Regions from separate parts of the Exiguobacterium sp. UBA3491 genome, predicted to be linked through region 3. Evidence: riboswitches for the same ligand, from Rfam matches in the RefSeq annotation. Region 3 holds a riboswitch; each other region holds the start of a gene.
What was found. A riboswitch is a leader RNA that binds a small molecule or an ion and turns the genes downstream of it on or off. The one in region 3 is predicted to bind S-adenosylmethionine.
Positions count from the first base shown of each region.

Region 1: linked by a shared signal. The riboswitch ahead of B4F99_RS09540 (Na+/H+ antiporter NhaC family protein) and the one ahead of msrA (peptide-methionine (S)-S-oxide reductase MsrA) in region 3 are both predicted to bind S-adenosylmethionine.
Region 2: linked by a shared signal. The riboswitch ahead of metK (methionine adenosyltransferase) and the one ahead of msrA (peptide-methionine (S)-S-oxide reductase MsrA) in region 3 are both predicted to bind S-adenosylmethionine.

Region 1 covers NZ_DFQK01000026.1:4,802-9,048, forward strand. The annotation lists gene B4F99_RS09525 (histidine phosphatase family protein) at 1-57, opposite strand, end outside; gene B4F99_RS09530 (alpha/beta hydrolase) at 75-1,064, opposite strand; gene B4F99_RS09535 (metal ABC transporter solute-binding protein, Zn/Mn family) at 1,234-2,202, shown strand; SAM riboswitch class I at 2,272-2,376, shown strand; gene B4F99_RS09540 (Na+/H+ antiporter NhaC family protein) at 2,458-3,768, shown strand; gene B4F99_RS09545 (hypothetical protein) at 3,808-4,011, opposite strand; gene B4F99_RS09550 (aldo/keto reductase) at 4,171-4,247, shown strand, end outside.
Region 2 covers NZ_DFQK01000028.1:173,213-177,459, reverse strand. The annotation lists gene B4F99_RS10695 (GNAT family N-acetyltransferase) at 1-217, opposite strand, end outside; gene metK (methionine adenosyltransferase) at 355-1,563, opposite strand; SAM riboswitch class I at 1,692-1,818, opposite strand; gene pckA (phosphoenolpyruvate carboxykinase (ATP)) at 2,053-3,621, shown strand; gene B4F99_RS10680 (EAL and HDOD domain-containing protein) at 3,648-4,247, opposite strand, start outside.
Region 3 covers NZ_DFQK01000015.1:40,397-44,643, reverse strand. The annotation lists gene B4F99_RS05150 (DMT family transporter) at 1-26, shown strand, start outside; gene B4F99_RS05145 (Crp/Fnr family transcriptional regulator) at 42-710, shown strand; gene B4F99_RS05140 (DMT family transporter) at 723-1,205, shown strand; gene msrA (peptide-methionine (S)-S-oxide reductase MsrA) at 1,282-1,812, opposite strand; SAM riboswitch class I at 1,907-2,010, opposite strand; gene B4F99_RS05130 (M20 metallopeptidase family protein) at 2,073-3,251, opposite strand; gene B4F99_RS05125 (putative quinol monooxygenase) at 3,329-3,622, shown strand; gene B4F99_RS05120 (C40 family peptidase) at 3,678-4,247, opposite strand, start outside.

The DNA of each region.
Region 1 (4,247 bases), on a different contig from region 3:
TCGCTCATTTAAGTTCCAATCCGTCTGACCATGTCGCACTAAACAAATTTCAGTCATGTCTCTGTCTCCTTCATTCAAGAAATATGACTGATTGTATCATGTTTTTCATCGGGAAGTTGTCGCGGTGGCAATAACAACACCTGACAAGTGAAGCGTTCAATTCGTTCGAGAAGTCGTTCAATTTTCAATGGATTTTCGGTCTGTGCAAAACTAGCAAGTGAGTGGGTACCGTTCGGAAAAGAAAACAAACGGACATCAGCTCCGACATCGGCTCCTTTTTCAACGAAGTGAAGAGCTTGGGAAAACGGAACGATTGGATCTTTTTTGCCATGCAGGAGCATGATCGGTGGGGCGTCTGACGAGAGATGCGTCACAGGTGAAACGTGGGTCATGAGCTTGCGCCATTCTTCCCGTCCACCTTTATAAAACTTAATGTGAGCGATCCAGGTCTGAATGAAAGTAAACAATAAAAAATTCGTCGGTGGATATAAGGCAATGACACCACTAATCAATGGCATGTGTCGTTCATCTCGCTCACCAACGAAAGCAGATGGGGCAAGTGCCGTCGTCAGCATGAGTGCAGCTCCGGCTGAGTCTCCCCATACCATCATCCGTCCTCTTAAAATGCGAAGATCTTCTGCTTCTTTGTTCAAAAAGCATAAGGCATCCCGTACATCTTCGAGATTATCCGGAAAATAACTGCCTTCTTCAAACAGACGATAATCGATACTACAAACAGCAACCCCAAGTTCAAGCAGGCGATCAACGATCGGGCTAAAACAGAACAGATCCTCGCGCTCTCCACGAACGAATGCGCCACCGTGCGCGTAGATCGCGACCGGAAACGGTCCTTCCCCCGGCGGATAATAGAGATCGAGTTGTAAGGTACGGTCTCCCACTTGTTTGTAAGTGAGTGTCCGCGATGCGAGTTGTTTTTCTGTGATTGGCAAGGCGGGTTCAGTCCATCGAAGTAATGCACCGTAATTGTTCCAGATACTTGCTCCCGCAGCTGCCGTCGTTAGTAGTGCAGCTCCCCCCATTAGCCATGCAGTTTCACGTTTCACTTGATCACCTCCAAAAGACGTACCAATTCCTTCACTTTATTATCCTTTTACCCCGTTTTAAAAGAAGTCGAACGTCTCGGTATTCGTACTTGACGCTTCTCAAACGTTCCGCTATAGTGAAAAAGTCCAAATCGGAATAATTACGTTTTAATAACGGAGGTAACATATAATGAAAAAAATCATTCCTGCTTTAACGGTCGCATTCGCGAGCGCAAGTATCCTCGCAGCTTGTGGATCAAACACCGATTCATCGACTTCAGATGATAAAAAGACGGAAATCTATACATCGACGTTCGCAACAGCTGCCATTGCCCGTGAAATCGGTGGTAATCAAGTCAACGTCAAGATGATCGTCCCACCTGGAGCAGATCCGCACTCCTATGAACCGACGTCAAAGCAACTCACTGAGATTGCCAAAGGTGACCTTTTCCTTTTGACGGGTACGACACTTGAACCCTATTCAAAAAAAATCCAAGAGAGTCTAAAAGGCACGGACGTCCGGTTCATCGAGACGAGTAAGGATGGCACTTTGCTGGAATCGGATGCTACGCTTCACGCACATGAAGAAGAGGGACATACAGAAGATGAGCAGGCGCACGAAGAGGAAGGACACGATCATGGAAAATACGATCCACACGTCTGGCTTGATCCTGTCAACGCCAAAGCAATGGCACGTTCTATCACAGTCGCCTTATCAAAAGAAGTACCAAAAGACAAAGCAACATTCGAAAAAAACCTGAAAGCGTTCGATCAGCAGGCTGACGCACTCGATAAAGAGTTCAAGCAAGCCGTCGCTGACGGATCAAAAAAAGAACTTCTCGTCACACATGCAGCTTACGGTTACCTCGCCGAACGATATGGTTTCACGCAGCTTCCAATCGCCGGAATTTCCCCTTCCGATGAACCCTCACAAAAGCAACTGGCTGCTTTAGTGAAAGAAGCGCGGATGCATGATTTGAAATACGTCGCGTTCGAAGAAACGGTTTCACCAAAGGTTGCGCGTGTCATCCAAAAAGAAATCGGAGCTAAATCCGTGACGATCCATAACCTCGAGTCGGTGACGAAATCGCAGCAAAACAGCTCGTATTTTAAGTTGATGGAAGAAAACGTCCAGACGTTAGAACAGGCACTTCAGTAAAGTACAGTTGACACGCGTTACTCAATGCGGTACGGTAAGAAACGTGTTTTACAACAATTGAATGACTTCTTTTTATCGCGAGAAACGGAGGGACTGGCCCAATGATGTTTCGGCAGCGGACGATTTGATTCGTACTGTGCCAAATCCAGCAAGCGAAAGCTTGAGAGATAAGAAGAGCGTCTTTATTTCATAAAGACCTCCTTCTTTCTTGCGAAGGGGTCTTTTTTTGTATCTTTGAGAAACGAGGTGTCAACAATGAATGAAATGATCACGCCTAACAAATGGGCACTGCTTCCCCTCGTCGTATTTCTGGTCCTCTTCATCGGAGCCGGCATCTTCTATGACGACTTTTACAAATTCCCGATTCTTATCGCTGCTTTGATCGCGCTGATCTTTGCTGCAATCACGACGAAAGGATCGATTAATCAAACGGTTGAACGAATCGCAACCGGTGCCGGAAATCCCGATATCATGATTATGGTCTTCATCTTCTTATTAGCCGGTACGTTCTCTGGAACGGCAGAAGCAATCGGCGCCATTGATGCGACCGTCAATGCTGCCTTAACGTTCCTACCTCCGTCACTCCTGATGAGCGGTCTGTTCGTCATCGCTGCCTTCATCTCGATGGCAATGGGAACTTCGACTGGAACGATTGCTGCACTCGCACCGATCGCCTTCGGTATTCATGAAGCAACAGGCATCAACGTCGCAATCGCAGCAGCGTCAGTCGTTGGGGGTTCGATGTTCGGCGATAACTTGTCGTTCATCTCAGATACGACGATCGCTGCCGTTCGAACGCAAAAAACGAACATGCGTGATAAATTCCGGACGAACTTCATGATCGTTCTCCCGGCTGCCATCTTGACGGTCATCTTACTCGCATTCGTTTCTGGTTCTGGCGATGCGGTAACGGCTAAAGCATTCGAGTTCTACAAATTGATTCCATATCTCGCCGTCATCGTCCTTGCACTATTTGGTGTTAACGTCATCCTCGTTCTCGTCGGTGGTACATTGCTCACTGGCATCATCGGTATGATTGACGGTAGCTTCGGTTTAAGTGGGTTCGTCCTTTCGATGTCAAAAGGAATGATGGGCATGGCAGAGATTTCAATCTTGACGCTCCTCATGGGTGGTCTCGTCAGTTTGATTACGTTCAACGGTGGAATCGCCTACTTGAAGGAGACGTTGACGCGCAAGATTTCACAGCGTCGCGGTGCCGAATTCAGTATGGCGGCACTCGTCAGTGCAACGAACCTCGCAACGGCGAACAATACGATCTCGATTCTTGTCGCTGGACCACTCGCGGCTGAAATCGCCGATACGTATGAAATCGATCGCAAGAAATCAGCGAGTATTCTTGATATCTTCTCTTGTGGGATTCAAGGTATCATTCCGTATGGGGCACAACTCTTGATCGCAGCAGAGTTGACGAAGACGGCTTCACCGGAACTGATTCCGTATCTGTTCTATCCGTTCCTGCTCTTCGTCTGTGGATCGATTGCCATCATCTTTGGTTTCCCACGTCCGAAGAAATCAGTTGCTCAACAGGAAAAAATCTCTTCTTAACCAACGACAGGTCCGATCATGGTGATCGGACCTGTTTCATTATTTTTTCTGCTTCGCTTGTCGTTCTAAAATCAAATACGCGATTGCTGGAAGTGGAAACTGAAGGAGTCCCGCGCCTCCCCATACCCACGGGTTACGTCCTGATTTTCGTGCACTGAAAAATAGGCTAACTGCTTGCGTGACCAACAAGGCACTAATACTAAGCCAAGCTCCCTTTGATAGCTTTTTATTCTTTTGAGCCATCCTTTCTCCCCCTCTTTCTGACATACGGTCAGATGTGATGAATTCTCTTTTATTTTAACCCATTCTATTCCTCCATGAGCATGGAAACGGACGGTTTCGTTCGTTCGTGCTAAACTAAACGAGCAAATCTAAACTACGTTTTATGAGGAGGAGTAACACATGCAATACGCAAAACTTTCAAACGGTATTACGATTCCCCAAATCGGATTCGGTGTCTGGCAAGTAGACGAAGAAAC
Region 2 (4,247 bases), on a different contig from region 3:
CGATTTCCTCGTCGATGATTCCGACATAAAAATACTCTCCCCGTGCTTCTTCCGCTGTCAGGATCGCACGAACGACTTCTTCTTGCGGATACGCCTCCTGCACGAAATGCGCTTTCGAACTTTCGGAATAGATTTCTTCATACGTATCCAACCAAGATGTGATAGCAATGTCATGAATACGTCCTGCATCAGCTGGAATAGCTTCGCGTATTTCCATAATCGGAACCCCCCTTTATACTCATACAAATCGACTCATGTACTTTTACCCTTTTCTAGAAAAAACATTCGTTTCCTGCAAAGTTCCGCGGAAACAAAAAAGCCCGAAAACCCAAGTAGGATTTCCGGACTTTTTGATTATGCGAAACGTTTTGCTTGTTCTTCAAGAACTGCTGCTTTATCTGTTTGCTCCCATGGAAGCTCAACATCTGTACGACCGAAGTGACCGTATGCAGCTGTTTGACGATAGATCGGACGACGGAGATCAAGCATGTTGATGATTCCAGCCGGACGAAGATCGAAGTTTTCAGCAACCAATTCGACGAGTTGTGCTTCAGGAAGTTTTCCTGTGCCGAATGTATCAACCGCGATTGATACTGGGTGTGCGACACCGATTGCGTAAGCGAGTTGAACTTCTGCTTTGTCTGCAAGACCTGCAGCAACGAGGTTCTTCGCGACGTAACGTGCTGCGTATGCAGCTGAACGGTCGACTTTTGTTGGATCTTTACCTGAGAATGCTCCACCGCCGTGGCGTGCGTATCCACCATACGTATCAACGATGATCTTACGACCAGTCAATCCAGCATCTCCTTGTGGTCCGCCAATGACGAAACGACCAGTTGGGTTGATGAAGAATTTCGTTGCTGCGTCGATGTATTCAGCCGGGATGACTGGTGTGATGACGTGTTCTTTTAAATCAGCTTGGATTTGCTCAAGCGTAACTTCTTCCGCATGTTGTGTCGAGATGACGATCGTATCGACACGAACCGGCTCGTTGTTCTCGTTGTATTCGACCGTGACTTGTGTTTTTCCGTCCGGACGAAGGTAGTCGAGTTGACCGTTTTTACGCACTTCTGCCAAACGGCGTGCGAGACGGTGCGAAAGCGAAATTGGAAGTGGCATGAGTTCTGGTGTTTCTTTCGTTGCGTAACCGAACATAAGACCTTGGTCTCCTGCACCGATTGCATCGATTTCTGCATCAGACATGCTACCTTCACGTGCTTCAAGCGCTTGGTCGACACCAAGAGCGATATCTGCTGATTGCTCATCGATCGATGTCAATACAGCACATGTATCCGCATCGAAACCGTATTTCGCGCGTGTGTAGCCGATTTCACGAATCGTTTCACGAACGACTTTTGGAATGTCGACGTAAGTGGATGTCGTGATCTCACCTGCAACGAGAACGAGACCTGTTGTAACAGAAGTTTCTGCCGCAACACGTGCGTTTGGATCCGCTGCAAGAATCGCATCGAGGATTGAATCCGAAATTTGGTCACAGATTTTATCTGGATGACCTTCAGTGACTGACTCCGACGTGAATAGTCGGCGATTAAGGTTTGTCATGTATGACCCTCCCAAAAAAGAATTTGACGGTGTACTCATTTCCCCTAGTTGAGTGGGACGGTAAAATGAAAAAAACCTTTCCAAGTCCAAAAAATGGTCAGGGAAAGGTTGTGCGTTCTTCCTTTACCCTCTTATCGTTCGAAGTGTTTACTTCGCTTCAGGAGAGCACCTTTTCCCTCATTAATATATGAATTAATGTAGGACGGTTGCCGGGTTTCTTCGGGCCTTGTTCCCTCCACCTGCTCAGAATAAGAGTATCCGTTACGAATTACATGATATAAAGTTGTACCTACTCTGTCAAGCAAGGTTTCAAATTCTAGTCGAAACTTTTTAAAAGAGATGTTAAACTATTAATGCTGAAAGCGTTTCCAGATAAATAGAAATCAGCACCAGAAAATGATTGCGCTCTCTTTAGTATGTCATATATAATAAATGTGTCATACTAAATTCAGTGAGCCAAAACCAACGTAGGGGAAAGGTGGGGTCAGGATGCCGATGACGGTCCTGAATATCGAAGAACTACTCAAGAAAGAGCATGTGTTCAAACAACTATCTGTTGCTGAACTTGTCGAACATGCGATTCGAAACGAAGAAGGTGTCCTTACTGAGAACGGCGCACTATCTGTAGAAACGGGGAAATTTACAGGTCGTTCACCAAAAGATAAGTTCATCGTCCGTGATTCTTCCTGCGAGTCTCACATTGATTGGGGTCATGTTAACCAACCGATGGATGGAGACAAATTTGAACAATTGTTACAAAAGGTTCTTCGTTACATGAACGAAGCCGATCAGCTCTACTACACAGAAGCTGCTGCTGGGGCAGATACGCACTTCACCCTTCCGGTTCGTGTGCTCACACAATACGCTTGGCATAACCTGTTTGCCAAACAACTCTTTTTACGCGAGTATCCTGAAGTGGCTGCCTTCGAACCGTTCACGGTCGTCTACGCGCCACATTTCAAAGCAGATCCTACCGTTGACGGAACGAATTCCGAGACATTCATCGCCATGTCGTTTGAACACCGGATCGTCTTGATCGGCGGAACCGAATATGCGGGCGAAATCAAAAAATCGATTTTTTCCGTCATGAACTACCTCTTACCACAAGAAAATGTCCTTTCGATGCACTGTTCAGCAAACGTCGGACACGAAGGCGACGTCGCCTTGTTCTTCGGTCTATCCGGTACTGGTAAGACCACCCTGTCAGCAGACGATAGCCGTCAATTGATCGGTGACGATGAGCATGGTTGGTCGCATGACGGCGTCTTCAACATTGAAGGTGGATGTTATGCGAAGACGGTCAATCTGTCACGCGAAAAAGAACCGCAAATTTTTGATGCGATCCGTTTCGGAACTGTCCTTGAAAACGTCGTGCTCGATGAATCTCGTCATCCTGATTACGATGACACATCGTTGACTGAAAATACACGTGCTGCTTATCCGATCACAGCGATCGATAACATCGCTGTCCCATCACGGGCTGGTCATCCGAAGACGATTGTCTTCTTGACGGCTGATGCGTATGGCGTCTTGCCTCCGATCAGTAAGTTGACGAAAGAACAAGCGATGTATCATTTCCTATCAGGTTATACATCAAAACTTGCTGGAACAGAGCGTGGTATCACGGAACCGGAAGCAACGTTCTCGACATGCTTCGGTTCACCATTTCTTCCACTGATACCTGAAAAGTATGCGACGATGCTCGGAGAACTGATTGATCGTCACGGTGTGACCGTTTATCTCGTCAACACAGGCTGGACAGGCGGTGCTTACGGGACAGGTAGTCGAATGAAGCTATCGTATACACGGACGATGGTCAACGCTGCCGTCAACGGAACACTTGCAACGATTCCAACAGAAGAGCACCCAATCTTCGGACTTCATATGCCACTTGAAGTTCCTGGTGTTCCAAGTGAATTACTCAATCCGGTACGCGTCTGGTCAAATCCTGACGAATACAACACACAAGCGCGTTCGCTTGCTGAGAAATTCCAACATAATTTCCTTCGTTTCGAAAGTGCGACGGATGCGATCAAGTCAGCAGGTCCATGTCTATAAAAAAAAGAGCCTCAGGGCTCTTTTTTTTATAGAATGGCATCTGTCTCTTCTTGAAGATGCATCTCTTTTTGCATAAGCCACTCCTGACTTTCCGTCAGTAACGCATATGCTCGCGGAAGTGATACACCTAACCGTTGACTGAGCAATTCGAACTGTTCGAAATCACCGCGATCTGCGCTGATCGCAAGCACTAGACAATCCCGGAACGGATGGTCTTTTCCTTGGAGGACAATCTTCAAGGATTCCTCGATTGGCAATTGATCGATGATGTCGTCAATATCAACGGACAATAACGCATCGATATGCGATAACAAGCCGATCATATAGGCACTCTCTTGTTGCAGCGTCCTTGTTTCTGTTGCAAACAACTCACAGAGCTTTGCGCAATGTAAGGAAGATCGCAGCAACTCATTCGACCATTCATAAGGACTTGCGAGCTTCATTTCACGTAAGACAATCAACGAAATCCAGCTTTTAAGTTGAGCAAAGCCAAGTAGTGAGATCGCTTGACGAACGGAACTAACCGTATTGCGTAATCCCACTCCCGGAGAATTGATCAGTTGTAATACCTGGATGCTGATATACGGATTGGCTTCGATCTCGTCAATGACTTCATCGTACTTCTC
Region 3 (4,247 bases):
GAGTTGCGATTTTCTCACTTGCCTAAAGGGAGGGAACGAACATGGAAACCGTCATCCAACAATATGGACTGGATACGATTTTAACGAAAGAGACGCGCGCTTGGTTGCGTGAAGAAACCTTCCGAAAAGGAGAACTCCTCTGTACGACCGGTGCGACAATCGACCGGATGTACTTCATCGTCGCAGGCAAGGTCAAGATTTCTGCTGCTTCATCAGAAGGAAAACAACGGATTTTACGATTCAAAACACCACTGACAGTGATTGGTGACGCCGAGTTCATCAATGAACGAGAAGTGTTGAATACAGTTGAGGCGGTGACCGATGTCGATGTGTTGAGCGTGCCGTATACGATTTTACGCGAGCACAATACGACGAATGTCTTTCTGCAATTTTTACTAAGAACAATTACAGCGAAGTGGTATGCCGATTCGAAATCAGCGTCGCACCACGTACTCTATACGGTCGAGGAGCGATTTGCAGGCTACTTATTATCGATTGCGTCCGAAGCTAGTGACAGTTTGTTTTATCAGGAGATGCGGACGTCGAATCTACATGACGTCGCTGACTGGCTTGGAACAAGTTATCGTCATCTCAACCGGATCATCACGAAGTTGTGTGAGGAAGAGATTCTTGTTCGACGACGTGGCAAGATCATCATCGTCGATTTGGAACGGATTCGCGAGAAAGCGAACGGTAACAGCTATGAGTAAGGAGGAACGAACATGATAATAGGCATTGTGTGTGCCGTATTGGCTGGAATGTTAATCAGTTTGCAGACGGTATTGAATGCTCGGATGAGTAATGCATTCGGCGCATGGGCAACGACGACGCTGGTTTTCTTCGTCGGCTTCATCGGAGCAAGCATCACGTATGTCCTGTTTCGTGGTGGAACGATCGGACAGATTCAAAACGTGTCACCACTCTACTGGTTCGGTGGACTCGTGGGTGTCGGTGTCGTCTTTTGTGTCATGCGCGGGATTCAATTGCTTGGTCCGTCCGTCGCGATTTCTGTCGTGTTGATTTCGCAGTTGAGCTTTGCCCTTGCTGTTGATACGTTCGGTTGGTTCGGTTTGCCACAAATCGACTTATCGTTTGGTCAGCTCATCGGTCTCGCTGTCATGGTGTGTGGCATCTTCGTCTTGAAACGGTATCAAGTCGTGGCACCGGAACAACAGGCAAAGGATCAAGTAGAACGTGTTTCATGACTTACTTTTTCCATAACAATGAAACAGGTCAGCAAACCAACGTTTACTGACCTGTTTTTATATACATTTTTTTGAATCAGACCGTCGTCGTATCTTTCCATTCCTGTTCGATGAAAGCATCGCGACCAGAAGCAGCACGATCTTTTTTATAGTGTTCTGGATTTTTCTTATGGAAGTCTTGGTGGTACTCTTCCGCCGGATAAAATTCAGAAGCAGCATCGATCCGCGTCACGATTGGTTGTTTGAAACGGTTGCTTGCAGCAAGAGCGTCACGAGAAGTAATCGCAGCTTCATGCTGCGCATCCGTATGATAGAAGATTGCTGGCGCGTACTGCGTGCCGCGATCTTGGAATTGACCTTCTGCATCCGTCGGATCCGTTTGTGGCCAGTAGAGTTCGAGCAGACGCTCGTACGGGAACAGGCTCGGGTCAAACGTGATTTGGACGACTTCGAGATGTCCCGTCGTTCCTGTCTTGACTTGCTCGTATGTCGGATTGTCGACGTGTCCGCCCATGTAACCTGATACGATTCCCTCGATTCCTGGTAATTCTTCAAACGGTGTCACCATGCACCAAAAACATCCACCTGCAAATGTTGCTTTTTCCATCTGTCTCTTCCTCTCCGTGGGAAATCCCCATTGTATGTCTGACAGCGAGAAAACGAAAACGACTCCTTCGCTTGGTTGCAAAAGGAGTCGCCGCTTTTTATCAACCAAAGCTTTCGCTTTGCTGGTCGTAGCACCTTGCTATGCGCAGGTTGCTGGGACGTCATCGATCCAGATCTCTCGGTCCACTCTTGATAAGGGTATATGAAGTTGATGTCATTCGTTATCATTGTTGTGATGATACCATTCACACAGAAATAAAGTCAATCCTTAGGTTTCAAGGCACGTAAAACCGTCGCTCCGAGTGTCTTCGCACCAATCAACAACGCCTGTTCGTTGATTTCGTACTGCGGATGATGCTGTGGATAGTTGACGCGACCGTCCGTATATCCGGAGCCAGTAAAGAAATAACTTCCCGGGACATGTGTTAGATAATGCGCGAAGTCATCCGCAGCCATCATTGGTGTGAGTGCCCGGACGGATGCTTCCGGTAAGAAAGAAGCGGCTTCCTGAACAAGTTTTGTCTCGTCCGGATGATTCCAGAGTGCTGGATAACCAGTCGTGAAGTCGATTGAATAGGTAGCACCGATGCCGGCACATGTCGTTTTGGCGACAAGATCGACTTCTTGCCGGAGCTGATGCCGCAATGTCTCATTGAACGTCCGAATTTCACCGACGATGCGTGCTTCACCCGTGACGATGTTCGGAGCCGTTCCCGCATGGAAAGAACCAATTGCAAGAACAGCAGGCTCAAACGGATCGACCCGTCGACTGACGAGATGCTGTAAGTTGCAGACGAGTTGCGCTCCAGCGACGAGAGCATCTTTTGTTTTATGCGGTGCCTGGGCATGACCACCTTGACCATGGACGATGATTTCGAATTCGTCGATCGCACACAATGTATGTCCTTCCCGGAACCCAATCGTGCCAACCGGTAAATCATTTTCGAGATGTGTCGCAAAAATTGCATCGACCCCTTCGAGGACGCCGGCTTCAATCATTTGAATTGCTCCACCGGGAAAGACCTCTTCGCCATGCTGGTGGATGATTCGAATCGTTCCTTGCAATTGATCGCGTAACGGATAGAGCGTAGCAGCCAGGGCCATCACCATTGCCGTGTGACCATCATGCCCGCAAGCATGCATGATACCAGGATGGATCGACCGGAAAGCAAGCGTTGTCTCTTCCTGAAGTGGTAATGCGTCAAAATCTGCGCGGACAGCAATCGTCGGACCAGGCTGTTTACCTTCAATCGTCGCGACGACACCACGACCTCCGACGGCTGTTTGATAAGGGATGCCCTGCTCCGCGTAAAAGTTTGCAATTCGTTCTGGTGTGCGGACTTCCTGGAAAGAGAGTTCCGGATGTCGATGAAAATCACGACGTAACGCGATCATCGTGGGTTCGAATTGTTCAAGTGCTTCAAAAAGTTGAGTTTGCATCTTCAAGCTCCTTTGACGTGTGTCTTTTCGTGAAAATGGGTACATATACAGGTAATCACGAAAGGGGATAATGAAACATGGGAGAAATCGTCGTCAACGCTGTACTTACCATCAAAGCTGGACTTGCGGATCAAGTCTTCCCGATTTTACAAACGGTTTATCATGCTTCACAAAAAGAAGAAGGATGCTTACGTTATTCCTTGCACCAATCGATCGAGGATGAGCATCAATTCATGCTGTATGAAGTGTATCGGGACGAAGAAGCGCTTGAAGCGCATATCGCATCCGACCACTATAAAGCCTATCGTGAACAGATCGAATTATACTTGATGGACCGACAAGTGGCGAAATACGTCGAGATGACTTTCTGACGTGTTGCGATAAGAAGAGACGAACCCGTCGAAACCGACGGATTCGTCTTTTTTATTACATCGATTTAAAGCCGAGGAAATGCTCCTGCCAACGCGGTTCATAGATTGAATTGATTTGCAGCTGTGAACCACCCGCATGGATGAAGTGTTCGTTGTCGAGCATGATTCCAATATGCGATGGACCGTCTGTATAGGTGTTCTGGAAGAAGACGATATCTGAGCGTTTACCACTTGAGATGCTCGTCCGGCGATTCGTAAAGAAAGCACCGTACCAGTAGCCACGAACGTTCGTCCGACCACCGTATTTTCCAGCCTTGTTCGTCGCGTAGTGAATCAAACCGGAACAGTCAAAACCACCATTCACGGCATCTTGCGAACCCCATGTGTATGGTGTGCCGATATGTTGGACTGCTGCTTGGATCAGCTTTTCACCACGCGTATTCGTATTATTCTTTTTAACGACCCGTTTATCGGACGTGATCGTCACAGCGGATACAGGAAGATAAACAGGTGTCCAGCCTGACTGGATGACATAGAAGTTTCCGACTCGATGACGCGGATAAACCCGTTTGCCTTGTTCAACGAGTCCGCTACCTTTTGGACTTGTTGGACTCGCAAAGAACGA